2 regions of the Providencia sp. PROV003 genome follow, and region 1 is predicted to be linked to the other one. Evidence: predicted binding sites of a transcription regulator. Region 1 holds the regulator's gene; the other holds the start of a gene.
What was found. Region 1 encodes CRP, which controls carbon source genes, mostly activating them, when cyclic AMP is high. Its sites were predicted from a motif close to ATGTGANNNNNNTCACAT; they were not measured.
Positions count from the first base shown of each region.

Region 1 (8,172 bases):
TCATGCTTAATATTGAAATAATTAATTTATTCAATGCATTGATTTTATCTTATGGTATTATGATTTTACTAATAATGTATTATTAATAATTTGAATTAATAATGATCTTATATAAAATAGAGATGTTTTATTTAATGGTTTGTTTTTTTAATTCTTTCAATAAGTTATCGTTAATATGAATTTGGTTTTGTATTTCAAATATATTATCTTTAAGTGCCATCATTTCCATGGTTAGTCTTTTTTCTTTTTCAATGCTATTGCTTATTTTTATTAAGTCAGCGGTTTTAATTGAATTAACATTTCTATTAAAGTGATTTTTTCGTGGTTTATAGTCTAATGGCATAGATTTGTTAGATAGTTTGTAATGTTGCATGATATATTGTGTTCTTAATACTGAAGTTTTTGTTTGTTGTATATTTCCCTTGAATTCAAAAGTGCTTTTAGGTAGAGGAATGTATTTGGAATTATCTTGATTATTATCAGCAACTTTATAGTACACATATTTAAACTTTTTCTGAGAGGAATTCTTTGTTTTTTGTTTCATTGGTTCCAAAGGTAAATCAATATTATTGGTATTTTTTTTGTTTGTTCTGGTTATTAAAGGGGTTTTAGTGCTATTTTTATTTTCTAGTTGCTTAGGATGATGGTGATTTTTTATGATTTCGTTTTTTATTTCTGAGTTTTTGATGTTAATCCCTGGAGTTTTAACGTACCGATACAAAAAATCAGCATATTTATGAATTTCTTTATCAGCACTATTAAAATCCTCAAAAACTGTTTGGTTTTCTGTTATTAGTGAGTCTGCATCTTGTTCATTATAAAAAGTAGATGTATAAAATTTATACAATCGGACTTTCAATTGATTAACTTTATGCTTAAATTCGTCAGCGCTCAATAATTTAGTATTATTTATACTTTCTGAATCACTTTCATAAGCTGAGTCAATGCTTTCTAGGCTATAAGCATCTGATAGTTTAGATTGTTGCTGAGTGGATAAGGGCTCTTTTCTCGATGAGGCAGTCACAGCAAAGATTTTCTTTATAAAATCATCGGAATTGCTAATGTTTTTAAAAAGTTCGGAATGGCCTGACAAATTGCTAAGTGTAATTTTCATAAATATAACCCTACTTAATATTATGATTATTATTTTATAGAGAGCTAAATAGATAAAATATAAAGAAACGATACTCATTAATATAAGCATATAAATATGTTGCTATAATTAAACTGAAATAGCTTTATATCGACGATATAAAGCTATTTTAAATTGCATGCCTCGCCAAGAGAGCGAGGCTGAAAGGTTAATTAACGTGTACCGTAAACAACGATGGTTTTACCGTGTGCAGAGATCAAGTTTTGATCTTCCAGCATTTTTAAAATACGGCCAACAGTTTCACGGGAACAACCGACAATTTGGCCAATTTCCTGACGGGTAATTTTGATTTGCATACCGTCTGGGTGGGTCATTGCGTCAGGTTGTTTCGCTAGATTCAATAGGGTTTGAGCGATACGGCCTGTGACATCTAAGAAGGCAAGGTTGCCGACTTTTTCTGATGTTGTTTGTAAACGACTGGCCATTTGCGCTGAGAGACGCATTAAAATATCAGGGTTAACCTGAATCAATTGACGGAATTTTTTGTAAGAAATTTCAGCAACTTCGCAAGCGATTTTAGCTCTCACCCACGCAGTACGTTCTTGCCCTTCTTCAAATAACCCCAGTTCACCAATGAAATCCCCTTGATTCAGGTAAGAGAGGATCATTTCTTTGCCTTCTTCATCTTTAATTAAAACAGCCACTGAACCTTTAACGATATAGTAAAGGGTTTCTGCTTTCTCACCCTGATGGATCAGTGTGCTCTTGGATGGATACTTATGAATATGGCAGTGTGACAAAAACCATTCAAGAGTAGGGTCTGTTTGTGGCTTGCCGAGAACCATTAGCGTTATCCTCTGTATGTTATTGCAGCCATCCGGAAAAGCTTACCAGAAAGGCTGGCTTTAAAGTCACTAGCTTAGCATATTAATTTGCCTTATATACCCTAAATAATGTGAAGAGCTGAATAACTTCAGCGCATTCGATAGGCTAGGGTAAACAAATTGATATCAACACTATAATATAATCAATTAAACCGCTGAGTTTTGATCTTAGTCCTATCAACTAAGTATTGTTTGTAGCATATCCAATGAAGAAAGTCTCCCCTGTATCGCTTCAGCCTAATAAAGCTGATATAACATTCATTATATCTATGGAACAATGTAGCCTTTAAACCGATTTCATTTCAAGGGGAATAAAATGGAAGCAAGAGTAAAATGGGTAGAAGGACTTTCCTTTCTAGGTGAGTCAGCTTCAGGGCATCAAGTCATGATGGATGGTAATGCAGGTGATAAAGCACCTAGCCCAATGGAAATGGTGCTAATGGCGGCAGGTGGATGTAGTGCAATAGATGTCGTTTCAATTTTACAAAAAGGGCGAAATGATATTACTGATTGTGAAGTTAAATTAACATCGCAGCGCCGTGAAGAAGCTCCACGTTATTTTGTTAAAATACATTTGCATTTTATCGTAACAGGAAATGAATTAACGGAAAAAACGGTTGAAAGAGCTGTTCAGCTCTCGGCTGAAAAATATTGCTCAGTGGCACTGATGCTAGAAAAAACGGTTGAAGTCACTCATAGCTTTGAAATAAAAAATTAAAAATAAATTTATTTTTTATATTAAAATTTTAATAAAAAGATGCTTACCTTAATTAATGGTAAGCGTCTTACTTATTATTTGAGAAATAATTTAACTGTTTTTCTGATTAATTAACTTTTCAACTAATGGCATCATGATCAATTCCATTGCTAGACCGAGTTTTCCTCCGGGTACGACAATGGTATTCATAGCCGAAATAAAAGAACCGCAGATCATTGAAAGCAAATAGGGGAAATCGATGTGTTCGAGCCCTCTAAAGCGGATCACAATAAAACTTTCATCTTGTGAAGGGATAGTTTTGGCTGAAAATGGGTTGGAGGTGTCTACAGTCGGAACTCGTTGGAAGTTGATATGAGTACGCGAAAACTGAGGGGTAATGTAGTTGATATAGTCCCCCATTGAACGCACAACAGAGTCCATAACCGCTTCACGGGAATGGCCCCTTTCGGTCGTATCACGAACCAACTTTTGAATCCATTCAAGATTGACAATCGGGACAACGCCAACAAGTAAATCAACATGTTGCGCTACATTATGCTCAGGTGTAACAACCCCACCATGCAGACCCTCGTAGAATAACACATCAGTTTTTTCAGGGAGTGGTTCCCAAGGTGTAAAAGTACCTGGTTGTAGACCGTACGGAACCGCTTCATCATAGGTATGTAGGTATTTTCGTGATTGTCCACAACCTGTTTTTGCATAATCAATTAAAGTTTGTTCTAGCAAAGCAAAGTCATTCGCTTCAGGACCAAAATAACTGATATGCCGACCTTGTTCTCTCGCCTTGCGGATAGCCATGTCCATTTCAGGCCGCGTGTAACGATGAAAGCTGTCCCCTTCTAATGTAGCTGGTTGGATATTGAGTTGGTGGAAAACTTTACGGAATGCTTGGCTAGTTGAGGTCGTGCCTGCACCACTGGAACCGGTGATAGCAATAATCGGATGTTTTTTGGACATAGCGAACTCCCTGTGTTGCGCTTATGTCCACTATGGCAAAATAGCGAACAAAGCGGGTTAGCGGGTTTTAGGCATGAAATTAACCGACTCATGCAATTCAGACCAGACTAGCACAATTTCGCCAGAAACTAACTGCCGTTTCACATCATTAACTTTGTCTTGTAAGCTTTTCTCATGTGCCCCATAGTCAGTTCCTTCTCGTAAAACATAGCTTTCGATGAGGCTTTCCAGTGCTTCTGGAGATAACTCACGCCAAGGGATAATCATGGGTTTTCCTTATTTAAATAAGGGGTTAACCATTGCGGAATTCGAGTTTCTAGCCACATTTGCGGTTTTCTAAAGGTCCCGCTGACAAAACCAACGTGCCCGCCATGTTCTGTCATTTGATATTCCACATTATGGGGAAGAAAAGATAAATCAGGAACAACCTCAGGAGCCATAAATGGATCATCTTTGGCGTGAATAATTAATGTTGGTTTAGTAATGTGAGCCAATTTAGGTAATGCACTGCATTTCTGATAGTAATCTGAGGCATCATCAAAACCGTGGATACGTGCAGTGATAACATCATCAAAATCACGAATGCGTTTAACTTGCTTAAGCTGCAATAAATTCAGTGGTAATGACCCAGGATAGCGTACGAGTTTACGAGTTGCGTTACGTTTTAAGCCATTTAATAAATAGCGTTGATAAAACTGGGAAATGCCTTTTTCCATTCGTAGGGAGCAAGCCTCTAACATTAATGGGGCAGATACAACCACTCCCGCATCTAAATCCGCATTTTGACCACTTTCAGCCAAGTAACAAGCCAACATATTCCCACCAAGGGAATACCCCACAGCAGCCGTTGGCGTATCACCAAAAGTTTGTTTTAACCAGCGTAAGAAGTAGCGAGCATCATCGGTTTCACCTGAATGATAAATACGCTGTTGGCGATTGGGTTCGCCGCTACACCCACGAAAGTGCATGACAACGCCCAGCCAGTCGTGTTTTTCCGCTGTTTCTAACATTCCATGAGCGTAAGGGCTCTTAAAATTACCTTCTAACCCATGAAAAATGACTAAGCGTGGTTTATGAGCCGCAAGCTCAGGTTTTTCACTCCATGCGAGATCAATAAAATCACCGTCAGGCAATTCAAGTCGCTGCCAAATAGGTTTAATTTTCGGGGTTCTACGAAAAATCCTAGGCAGTAGAGTTTGGAGGTGTGGATTTTTAGCCCAACTGATTGGACGAAAGTTTTCAGACATAACCTTATTTTTATTTAATAGGAGCTCTTGTGAGTCACATAACATACTGTTATTTTTTTGTGATGCAAGTAAACAAATTTGGGTTTGAGGATTAAATTATAAATGACACTGGGGCTGATCTTTTCTCTTTTTACATTTCTATTCATTGCAGCAGTCACACCCGGCCCTAATAATATGTTGCTAACATCAAGTGCGGCAAACTACGGTTTTCGTCATGCGATTACATTATGCTTAGGTATTATGCTAGGTATGCAATCGATACTTTACCTCTCAGCATTTGGTATTGCTGCACTTTTATTGCTCTATCCTGCGATTCATATTGCCTTAAAAGTGGTGGGCAGTGTGTATCTTCTCTGGCTGGCATGGAAAACAGCAACAGCTAATTATGCACCAATTAAGACGGATAGCGAAGTGGGGAAAAGCGTAACATGGTATCAGGGGGGCTTATTACAATTTCTAAACCCTAAAGCTTGGATGATGGGACTAGGGGCAGTTGGTGGCTTTAGCCTGCCTGGTGAGTTATTCAGCCAATCTATTTTAGTCATGAGCGTGGCATTTGTAATCGTCAACTTAGTGGCAGGTTTGATTTGGATGGGCTTTGGCTCATTGATTAGCTTATTTTTACGTAGTCGCCAAGCTTGGTTTATCTTTAATTTAGCGATGGGGCTGCTAACTGCGCTGTGTGTCCCATTGATTTGGTTGGAATAGCGTTTTTTATTGATTGAAAAAAGCAGCCCTAAGAGCTGCTTTTTGTTTAGGGCATGATTAACTTAAATCTACGCCTTTACTACCAAACAGGTAGGTAAATAGGAAGCCGCACACATAGGAAACCAATACTCCCCCCGCGTACACAGCCATCCCGGCGAGGACACCTTGACCGGATGTCATTAATGGAATGGCAATTAACCCAGATGGCCCAAACACAGTATTTAAACCGACAGGTAACCCCATCCACGCGACGGCCCCGATAAAGAAACCACCAGCTGCGCCACCTAAACAGGCGGTGACAAACGGTTTGACGCGCGGGAGTGTGACACCATAAATCAGCGGCTCACCGATCCCTAAGAAACCGGGGAACAGGGCGCCACCAATTTGCCCACGGGTGACTGAACCTTTTTTCGCTTTCACATACAAGGCGAGGGCTGCACCCACTTGACCAGCACCCGCCATTGCCAATATCGGAAATAGTGAGTTAAACCCTTGTGCATCAACGAGGGCAACGTAGACAGGAATAAACCCTTGATGAACACCAAACATCACGGCGATTAAGAACACCCCAGCCAAAATAGCTGTTCCAATAGGATTGCCATTTAAGTGCATGAATAACCAAGACATTCCATCAAACAGCCAAACACCAATCGGCATGATAAAGATAAAGGTTGCTGCGCCCACAATTAACAGAGTTATGGTTGAGGTTAAAATAATATCAAGGCTGGATGGGATAATTTTGCGAACTTGTTTTTCAACCCATGCCCCAAAAATACAGGCAATTAAAATTCCAATGATGTTGCCTCGAGGGTCAATGTGCCAGCCGAAGAAGTTTGACATCCCCGAATAAAAGCCTTTTGTTGCTTCTGGGTCGTAACCTAAAATAAATAAAGCGGCAATAATGGCACCATTAACGCCACTACCTCCAAAGGCTTTTTGGGCATTATAGCCAATTAATAGTCCCATAAAGGTAAATAAACCTTTGCCGAATATCGCGAGATAGGCAATGGCACTTTTTAACCAGCCCAACTGTTGGGAGTCCGGTGGAAATAAGTTTTCATTGGCGACTAACAACCCAAGCAATGAGGCTATCCCCATCAAAAGACCCGCTCCGATGAATCCTGGAATCAATGGGGTAAATATGGTAGCGAATTTTGAGAGAAAGCGGTGTACTGCGCTAGTTTGTTTCTTTTTTAACTGCTGTTTATTAGCAGAAGCAATTTGGTTAAGGTCTTGGGTCTGATGAGAAGACTCGTCGATATCATCTTCAGCATCTTCTAGCATTTGGTTCATTAAGTCCGCGGCAGTTTGGGCTTTACCGGGGCCCAGAACAATTTGCAGTTGTTCATCACTTTCGATAACGCCAAGCACACCTGCGATTTGTTTTAGTGCGGCTTTATCGACTAATTGATCATTATTGAGTGTGAGTCGTAAACGGGTCATACAGTTACCCGCTAATTTAATATTGCGACGACCCCCAACCTGTTGCAGGATCTGCTGCATCATTTCTATTGTTATTTTAGCCATACCATTTATCTCATTAAAATCCGCGAATTAGGCGGAAGGTGCCATATTGAGTGCTGTACGAATAAAACCATGATTGTCCGAGAGTAGTTGACGTGCATCATCGGCATTCAGGCCGGTTAACACCATCAAAATGGCCGTTTTACAGTGCCTATCACATTGTTGAAGCGCGGTTTCTGCGGTTGCTCGGTCGCAGTCTGTTGCCTCCATGACAATCTTCGTTTGCCTTTCAATTAATTTGGCATTGGTGGCTTCTACATCGACCATCAAATTACCAAATACTTTTCCAATGCGGATCATCGCGCCAGTAGTGATCATATTCAGCACTAATTTCTGAGCGGTTCCCGCTTTCATGCGTGAAGAGCCTGTGACCACTTCTGCGCCCACAACAGGGGTGATAGCGATATCTGCTGCATTAGCGATAGGGCTATTTGGGTTACAGCTGATGGCAGCTGTGGTTGCACCAATCTTGTTTGCATAGGCTAACGCACCTAACACATATGGGGTACGCCCACTCGCAGCAATGCCAACGAGTATATCTTTTTCATTAAATTGAATATTTTTCAGGTCTTGCTCACCTAATTCGGGTTTATCTTCTGCATTTTCAACGGCACGGAAAATCGCTTGGTGGCCGCCTGCAATAAGCCCAACGACTTGCTCATGGGGGGTACCGTACGTTGGTGGGCACTCGCTGGCATCAAGTATTCCTAAACGCCCTGATGTTCCTGCTCCCGAGTAAATTAACCGCCCGCCGTTTAGAAATGCGTCTGCGACCTTATCAACCAATTGTGCAATTTCAGGAAGAACTTTCTCGACTGCCAAAGGGACTTGTTTGTCTTCGTTGTTAATCACTTGCAGCATTTGCAAGGTCGGTAGTTGGTCAATATGCGTACTCGCCGCATTGCGGCTTTCCGTTACCATTTTGCTTAAATCGATAGCCATAAAAAATTGCTCCTAAATCCATAATTGGATTAATATTAAGGAATTATTTATTCCAATGGTGTGATTGGAATCACGGTGTTATCTATTCTAACTTGCGAA
Region 1 is NZ_CP096369.1:345,500-353,671, reverse strand. Features, by position in the region: gene M1F14_RS01465 (hypothetical protein) at 128-1,114, opposite strand; gene crp (cAMP-activated global transcriptional regulator CRP) at 1,306-1,938, opposite strand; gene M1F14_RS01455 (OsmC family protein) at 2,294-2,695, shown strand; gene M1F14_RS01450 (phosphoribulokinase) at 2,786-3,652, opposite strand; gene M1F14_RS01445 (YheU family protein) at 3,710-3,919, opposite strand; gene M1F14_RS01440 (hydrolase) at 3,916-4,899, opposite strand; gene M1F14_RS01435 (LysE family translocator) at 5,002-5,607, shown strand; gene murP (PTS N-acetylmuramic acid transporter subunit IIBC) at 5,665-7,134, opposite strand; gene murQ (N-acetylmuramic acid 6-phosphate etherase) at 7,162-8,073, opposite strand.

Region 2 (8,172 bases), 2.1 Mb from region 1:
TTTAGGCGTTGGTATATACATGCAAATTAGGCTCGCGTTCTTGCCAATAAGGAAAATAGGAACAGGTTTTAGATTATTATTTCAAAAAAACGAGTCACGCGGTGAAGGGCAAATATCGCCATTTAATGCTTTGATGACAGCATTGTCTGCAACAATTGGGACTGGGAATATTGCAGGGGTGGCAACTGCTGTTGTGATGGGAGGACCTGGAGCACTCTTTTGGATGTGGATGACAGCGTTGGTTGGAATGGCAACTAAATACTCTGAAGCTGTACTTGCAGTTCGTTTTCGTGAAGTGGATAAATATGGGCAATATATTGGTGGCCCAATGTATTACATAAAAAATGGATTGGGGCCTAAATGGATTTGGTTAGGTACTCTATTTGCTTTTTTTGGTGCATGTGCAAGTTTTGGCATCGGTAATACGGTACAAGCTAACTCAGTGGCGGATGTACTAGAAAGTAACTTTGGAGTGCATAAGTGGTTAACAGCAGGGGTATTGGTTTTACTTGTTGGTGCAGTGTTGATTGGTGGATTACGCCGTATCTCTGATGTCGCTGGTAAGTTAGTACCATTTATGACTGTCGCTTATTTTGGTGCAGGGTTAATTGTACTTGGTATTTATTTTACGCAAATCCCTGCTGCAATTTCCTTAGTAGTGACGTCTGCGTTTAACCCTGTGGCGGCACAAGGTGGCTTTGCCGGTGCTGCTGTTTGGGCTGCGATTCGCTTTGGGGTTGCGAGAGGGGTTTTTTCCAATGAAGCAGGCTTAGGAAGTGCTCCTATTGCCCATGCTGCGGCGAAAACACAGAACCCTATTCGCCAAGGGCTAATTGCAATGCTTGGTACGTTTATTGATACTATTATTGTGTGTTCAGTCACTGGTTTGACGATCATTATCACTGGAGGGTGGTTGACTAGCCAGACAGGCGCAACGCTGACCGCTTTTTCATTTCAATCAGCAATACCGGGTGGGAATTATATTGTCGCTATTGCGTTAGCTGTTTTTGCATTTACCACCATTTTAGGGTGGAGTTTTTATGGTGAAAAATGTGTGCAGTATCTATTTGGATTAAGGGCTATCAAACCGTTTAGAGTGCTTTGGTTAATCGCTTTACCAATCGGTGCAACCCAATCACTTGATTTTGTCTGGTTATTGGCTGATACGCTAAATGCGATGATGGCAATCCCTAACTTAATTGCATTGTTGTTATTGAGCCCTGTAGTGTATCGACTAACTCGAGACCATATAAAAGATGTTAATGCGGATAGTATTGATATGGCTAAACAGTTATACGATAACAAATCATAAATACCCCCTGTAAAAAGCTTCACTTCGGTGAAGCTTCTTCATTAAATTAGTGTGTATCCTTACCCCTTTTTGGTTAATCATCTCTAAGTGCTTTCAATGGGTTTTATGTAAACCAAACTACGCAATAGGTTTAAATGCGCTATGCTAAGAATAGTTAATCAATTTTCACTTATGAAATATTATCTATTAACTTTTGACTTATTCACAAGGAGACCAAATGGATATTCTGGAAAAAACGTTGGTGTTTGGTAATGATTTTATGACAACGACAAATCCCGCACGACTAGTTGCATTTAAATTTGAAATCTACCGTTCTGAACAAGGTTTTTATCATAGGATCTATAAAGAGGTTGGGATGTCAGGAGCCAATCTTGGTCAATTGTTCAAAGTATGGGCCTTCGAAGAACAAAAATGTTGGGAAAAACAAACTTCAACTACAACACTCGATGAGTACGTGCAGTACTGCCAAGATATTTATAAGCGGAATAATGTTTAATTAATAAACTGTGTTGGTAGATAAAAAAAGCCCCCTTCATAGGGTCTGAAGGGGGAGCTAAATGAATAAAGAATGGTTTAATTCGAGAACTAAGATAGTTGATTTAAAAATTCAAAACTTAGTTATTTGTGCAGTTTAAACCACTCAATAGAATATATATCCTTAAAATAGCATTTATCGCTAAATAATCTATTGGCGATAGGCCGTTTTTATTTGTTCTAACGTGTTTTTATAGGTTTCTGCTTGTTTTTCATCTTCTATGAGTGCGATTTCACGTTGCATTTTGATTAAAATTTTACCTGCATCAGCTTGACCAATAGCTTTAAGCATATGAGTGAGTAAATTTTTTAAACAAGTTATCTCATCAGCTAAAGTATTCACGTCAGGATCAGTAGGGAAATGGTTTTTCATTAACAAGGTCCTTTAAAAATAAAAAATAATCGTGAGATTGTAGCATAAAAAGGAATGATATGTGCTTTCAGATAAATGAGCGTAATAGTTATTTGCTAAACAAGGGGAACCTAGATACGTTAAGGGGGATATAACAGGGAAACCTTCCTGTTTTTGTGCTTGCTGGCGGAAGCCTGACCTTTAAGCCCCACTGAAAGTTGTGATATAATTCACAAAAATGGGTTTTAGCTTAAATAAGAGCTGAATGGTTAATCAAACCCATATCGAATACTAATATCCTTTCGCGGCAACTTTCACAAGCTGTTAATCAGTTAGTGCATTTTACTTGTGGGAAATGAAGGCTAAGATGAATATGACTCAGGTTTCTAGAAGAACAGCGTGGATCCGCGTAGTCGCTCTTGCGGTTGCAGCGTTTGTTTTTAATACAACAGAATTTGTCCCAGTTGCACTACTTAGTGATATTGCACAAAGTTTTGACATGTCAGTCGCTCATACAGGGTTAATGATTACGATTTATGCTTGGGTCGTAGCATTGATGTCGTTACCCTTAATGTTATTAACCAGTAAAATTGAGCGTCGTAAATTATTAGCTTTTTTATTTGTCATTTTTATTGTTAGCCATATTATTTCAGGGTTTGCATGGAGCTTTGAAATACTAATTGGTGGGCGAATTGGCGTTGCTTTATCGCATGCGGTATTTTGGTCGATAACGGCTTCTTTAGCTATTCGTGTTGCACCTGCAGGCAAGAAGGCGCAAGCGTTGGGCTTATTAGCAACAGGTACCGCATTAGCAACTGTTTTAGGGCTACCAATTGGGCGTGTAATAGGGCAATTTTTAGGGTGGAGGGTCACCTTTTTATGTATTGGTGTTATTGCCTTATTTACCATGATAGTGTTAATACGTTTCCTACCCCGTTTACCGAGTGAACACTCCGGTTCGTTAAAAAGTGTCCCCGTCTTATTTAAACGTCCCGCACTGGTGGGGATGTTTGCGTTAACTGTTCTAGCTGTGACTGCTCATTTTACTGCTTACAGTTACATTGAACCTTTTGTCCGTGAAATCGCATTGCAAAGCCAAAATTTTGCGACATTATTGTTACTGATTTTTGGTGGGGCTGGCATTATCGGGAGTGTTATATTTAGTCGTTATAGTAGCAAGTTTTCGTTGTTTTTCTTACCAACAGCAATTGCCCTAATGACGGTGTGTTTATTATTGCTAATGCCTTTAGGCTCAGATGTCTGGTCGTTGATTATGCTATCCGTTTTCTGGGGTATCGCCATGATGTGTATCGGCTTAGGTCTACAGGTTAAAGTGATTGATTTATCTCCTGATGCAACTGACTTGGCAATGTCAATTTTCTCAGGGATTTTTAATATAGGTATTGGTGGCGGTGCGCTACTGGGGAACCTAGTTATTGTTCATATGGGGATGACTAATATTGGTTATATTGGCGGGTGTATTGGTATAATTACATTGATTTTGTGTATTTACTTATTTAAACGCTATAGTCAATCGCTGGAAGATAAAACTGCAGTTTCAACAAGCCATTAGTCAGTTTTGTAAGAAAATTTATAAAAATAACGCTCTGTCTTTCGTAAAGAAAGATGGGGCTTTTTATTGTTCATTATTTGTATAAATAAAAGGTATAGGGTAAATTTTACCGTTAATAATTTTAATAATAAGGAAAATGTATGAAAGGGCTGAGCTTTTTATTTATTTCTATTATCGCTGAGGTTATTGCTACGACAACGCTTAAGGCTTCAGATGGTTTTAGTCGTTTTTGGCCTTCTTTAGTGGTGGTGATTGGTTATGCGGTGTCTTTTTGGGGACTTTCGCAAGTAGTCAAAGTAATGCCATTAGGGATAGCTTATGCGATCTGGTCAGGGTTAGGGATTGTGTTAGTTTCTATTGCTGCAATTTATATTTACAACCAAAAGCTCGATTTACCTGCAATTATTGGTATGCTGTTTATTATAGTTGGTGTTTTAATCATCAATCTACTCTCAAAGAGTGGTACGCATTAATAAGTGCTACAAAATCATTATGTAGAGCGAGTGTTAGCGGAGAAAGAAATGAGACTTAGAATCAATTTGCGGTTACAAACGATAATGTCAATGGTTGCTGCTGGGGCATTCGTTTTCACTTTATCCGCCTGTAGCAGTTCTGGTGGAAATAAAACCGACCAAGCAGATACCGTAGCTGCAAATTATGCTCAACAAATTGTTAATTTGGGCCCAGGGGTACAAGAAGCTTGTGTTTCGGCTGGCGGTTTACCTGCACTTACTCTAGAGTTAAATGGAACTCAAACTGCGGTTTGTCAATTCGCCAATGGTAAACGTTGCGCTGCTGATATTATTCAATCCGGTGCTTGCATATAACTCATCTTTTTATGAAATGTATTAACCTCTTATTAATCGTTAATATGAGGTTGATTACTTATTAAATATTAAACATTAAATTCATAAAATAATTTTAATAATTATTTATTAGGTTTTATTTTTATTTTAAAACATTCATTTGTCCATCATCTAATTGCGAGCATCTATTTAAGTCCTTAATTTAATTATTGATATTTAATTTTTTAATTACTAGTATTAAATTGTAAAAGCAATTTAGATAATTATAAAAACACAGATAAATACATGTTCTATTTATTAAAGAGTAATGACAAATGAAAAAGAAAATTGAAGAATACACTGGACCTGCCGCCGGTTGGGGGGCAGTTAAAGCTGTTGCAGAAGCATTGCGTGAACAAATGAAAGTGGGTCATGATATTATTGCAATGTTTGATATGAATAAGGTCGACGGCTTTGACTGTCCGGGGTGTGCGTGGCCAGATCCAGTACATACCGCTTCTTTCGATATCTGCGAAAATGGAGCCAAAGCCATTGCTTGGGAGGCCACGTCAAAACGTACTACCCCCCATTTTTTTGAAAAACATACAGTAACTGAATTACTTGATTGGGATGATTTTCATTTAGAGAATGAAGGACGTTTAACGCACCCAATGAAATATAATTCATTAACAGATAAATATGAACCGGTCGAATGGGATGATGCATTTCAACAAATAGGAGAGCGTCTGCGGAGTTATTCTGATCCAAATACTGTTGAATTTTATACGTCAGGTAGAACTTCGAATGAAGCGGCATTTTTATATCAATTACTGGCCAGAGAATACGGAACAAATAATTTTCCTGACTGTTCAAATATGTGTCATGAGCCCACAAGTGTTGGGCTAGCTGCTTCGATAGGGGTTGGTAAAGCAACGGTATTATTAGAGGATTTTGATAAAGCGGATTTAATTATTTGTATCGGCCATAACCCTGGGACTAACCATCCACGAATGCTTAGTTCGTTACGTGAAGTTTCTAAACGGGGAGCTAAAATTATAGCGATTAATCCGTTAAGAGAACGTGGTCTTGAACGTTTTACATATCCGCAAGACGTAATAGAAATGCTGACATTAGAATCAACCCCACTTGCTGGTCATTATTATAAAGTGCGGATTGGGGGAGATACAGCTTTAATCAAAGGGGTCATGAAGCGGCTGATTGAGCGACATCAGGCGGCCATTGACTCAGGCGAAAAAGCGCTCCTAGATACCGAGTTTATATCAGCCCATACCGATGGGTATGAAACGTTAAAAAATGATTTACTGACGACCAGTTGGGACGATATTTTAAGGGTATCAGGCTTATCGCATGAGTCTATTGATGAAATCGCAGACCTTTATATTGAAGCGAAAAGCACCATAATTTGCTATGGCATGGGGATAACTCAGCATCAGCATGGAACTAAAAACGTACAGCAATTAGTCAACTTATTGTTGCTGAAAGGTAATATTGGGCGAGAAGGCGCAGGGATTTGCCCACTAAGGGGGCACTCTAACGTACAGGGCGACCGTACGGTCGGGATCACAGAAAAACCATCTAAAAGTTTTCTTGATAAAATTGAACAGCGTTTTGGTTTTCGTCCTCCGAGTGAGTTCGGTCATGCTGCAGTTGCCAGTATGCAAGCGATTTATAATGGGAGTGCAAACGCATTAATCTGTATGGGGGGCAACTTGGCGGTTGCCATGCCTGATAAAGATGCCTGCTTTGAAGGCATGAAAAAGCTTGATTTGGCTGTGCATACTGCGACTAAACTTAACCGTTCTCATTTATTAACAGCCAAAAATACATTCATACTACCAGTGCTGGGGCGAAGTGAAATCGACAGGCAAAGTAGTGGGGTGCAATGCGTGACAGTGGAAGACTCAATGTCAATGGTACATGCCTCAAAGGGGTTATTAAAACCTTGTAGCCCTTATTTGAAATCTGAATGTGCCATTGTTGCAGGGATTGCCAAAGCGACAATACCGAATAGTAAAGTTGAATGGGATGCTTTCATTGGTAATTACGACCTGATCCGTGATGCAATGGAAGCAGTATTACCCGGTTTTGATAACTTTAACGCCCGCATCAAAATACCGGGAGGCTTTCACCTTACAAATGCGGCTTCTGAGCGGCGTTGGTTAACTAAATCAGGTAAAGCTAATTTCATTCCAACTGTTGGGGTGATTGAAGACCCTAATTCAGCGGTAAATAGTGAGCTAGTTCTTGCGACATTGCGCAGCCATGACCAGTATAATACGACCATATACGGGTTAAATGACCGCTATCGTGGGGTATTTGGGCAAAGGGATGTCGTTTTTATTAGCGGTGCAGAGGCGCAAAAACAGAAATTAAAAGCGGGGGATAAAGTTAACTTAATTGCGTTAGATAGCAACCAAAAACCGACTAAGCGCCGTTTAGATAATTTAACGGTGGTTATCTATGATGTGGCTGACCGTTGCGTTGCGACTTATTTCCCTGAAGCCAATAATTTAATTTCATTGGATAGTTATGACCCGGAATGTGGGATACCTGCCTATAAAAATATCCCAATCAAATTAGAACACGTAATACAGTAATTATGTGTATTTATATTTATCAATCAGATTAAATGTAAGATATCCCCCCAGTTTGAAATTAAAGCTAGGGGGATACAATAAGAAGGTTTAAATCATTTTTTAGCAGGGAAGAATTGGCTAATGGCAACAATAATGGCGATAACAAAATAAACAGCAAAAATACCAATCAACCATTGAGGCATATCAAGCCCTAAAAATGCCCACTGCCTAACCGCGCAGTCACCCGTCGCTTCAAATACTGCTGGAACCCAAGTTTGCAATGGTAGCCAATCAGGGAAGTTCACAAAGAAATCACAAGATGCGAATGGAGAAGGATAGAGCTGGAGCATGGTATGTTCCCAAGAAAGCTCTAAGCCACGCCAAGCAGAATAAACCCAAATAATGATAGCAACCCAACGAATGATAATATTACGTGGTGCAATTGCGCCTATTAAGCCGGCAGCCATAACACCAAGTAATGCAACGCGTTCATAGATACACATTACACAGGGTTGTAGTTTCATCACATGTTGAAAATATAGAGCAGCACACTCGAGCATGAAGGCAGTAAAGGCCATCAATAGCCATGCACCTCTTCCTTGTGAGCAGTAGTTAAAAAATCTGAACATACTTAATATCCTAATTGAGTGATGCGCACATTTTGCCCTTATCAGACGGATAAAAAAAGCACTTAAAGTGAAATAATGCAATTTTAGATAGGGGTTTACGCAAAATTACAAATGAGCCGTATTTGCATACGGCTCATAGTTTATCAGTATAGTTATTGTGCAAATGTAATCAAACCAATACTTTCCATCCAATAGGTTATTGGTACTAGCCATAACTCAACGCCTAATAAGCCGACAATTGTCATGACAATGGTATAAGGCAAAGCCATCCATACCATCCGGCCATATGATAAACGGATCAAAGGTGATAGCGCTGAAGTCAGCAAAAATAAGAAAGCAGCTTGACCATTAGGGGTGGCAACAGAAGGTAAGTTTGTCCCTGTATTAATT
Region 2 is NZ_CP096369.1:2,935,206-2,943,377, forward strand. Features, by position in the region: gene M1F14_RS13405 (sodium:alanine symporter family protein) at 1-1,312, shown strand, start outside; gene M1F14_RS13410 (hypothetical protein) at 1,530-1,808, shown strand; gene M1F14_RS13415 (DUF2594 family protein) at 1,998-2,219, opposite strand; gene M1F14_RS13420 (sugar transporter) at 2,572-3,771, shown strand; gene M1F14_RS13425 (multidrug efflux SMR transporter) at 3,912-4,244, shown strand; gene M1F14_RS13430 (DUF333 domain-containing protein) at 4,293-4,598, shown strand; gene M1F14_RS13435 (FdhF/YdeP family oxidoreductase) at 4,892-7,174, shown strand; gene dsbB (disulfide bond formation protein DsbB) at 7,267-7,782, opposite strand; gene nhaB (sodium/proton antiporter NhaB) at 7,935-8,172, opposite strand, start outside.
Region 2: the regulator CRP is predicted to act here: its motif matches at 2,417-2,434, upstream of M1F14_RS13420 (sugar transporter).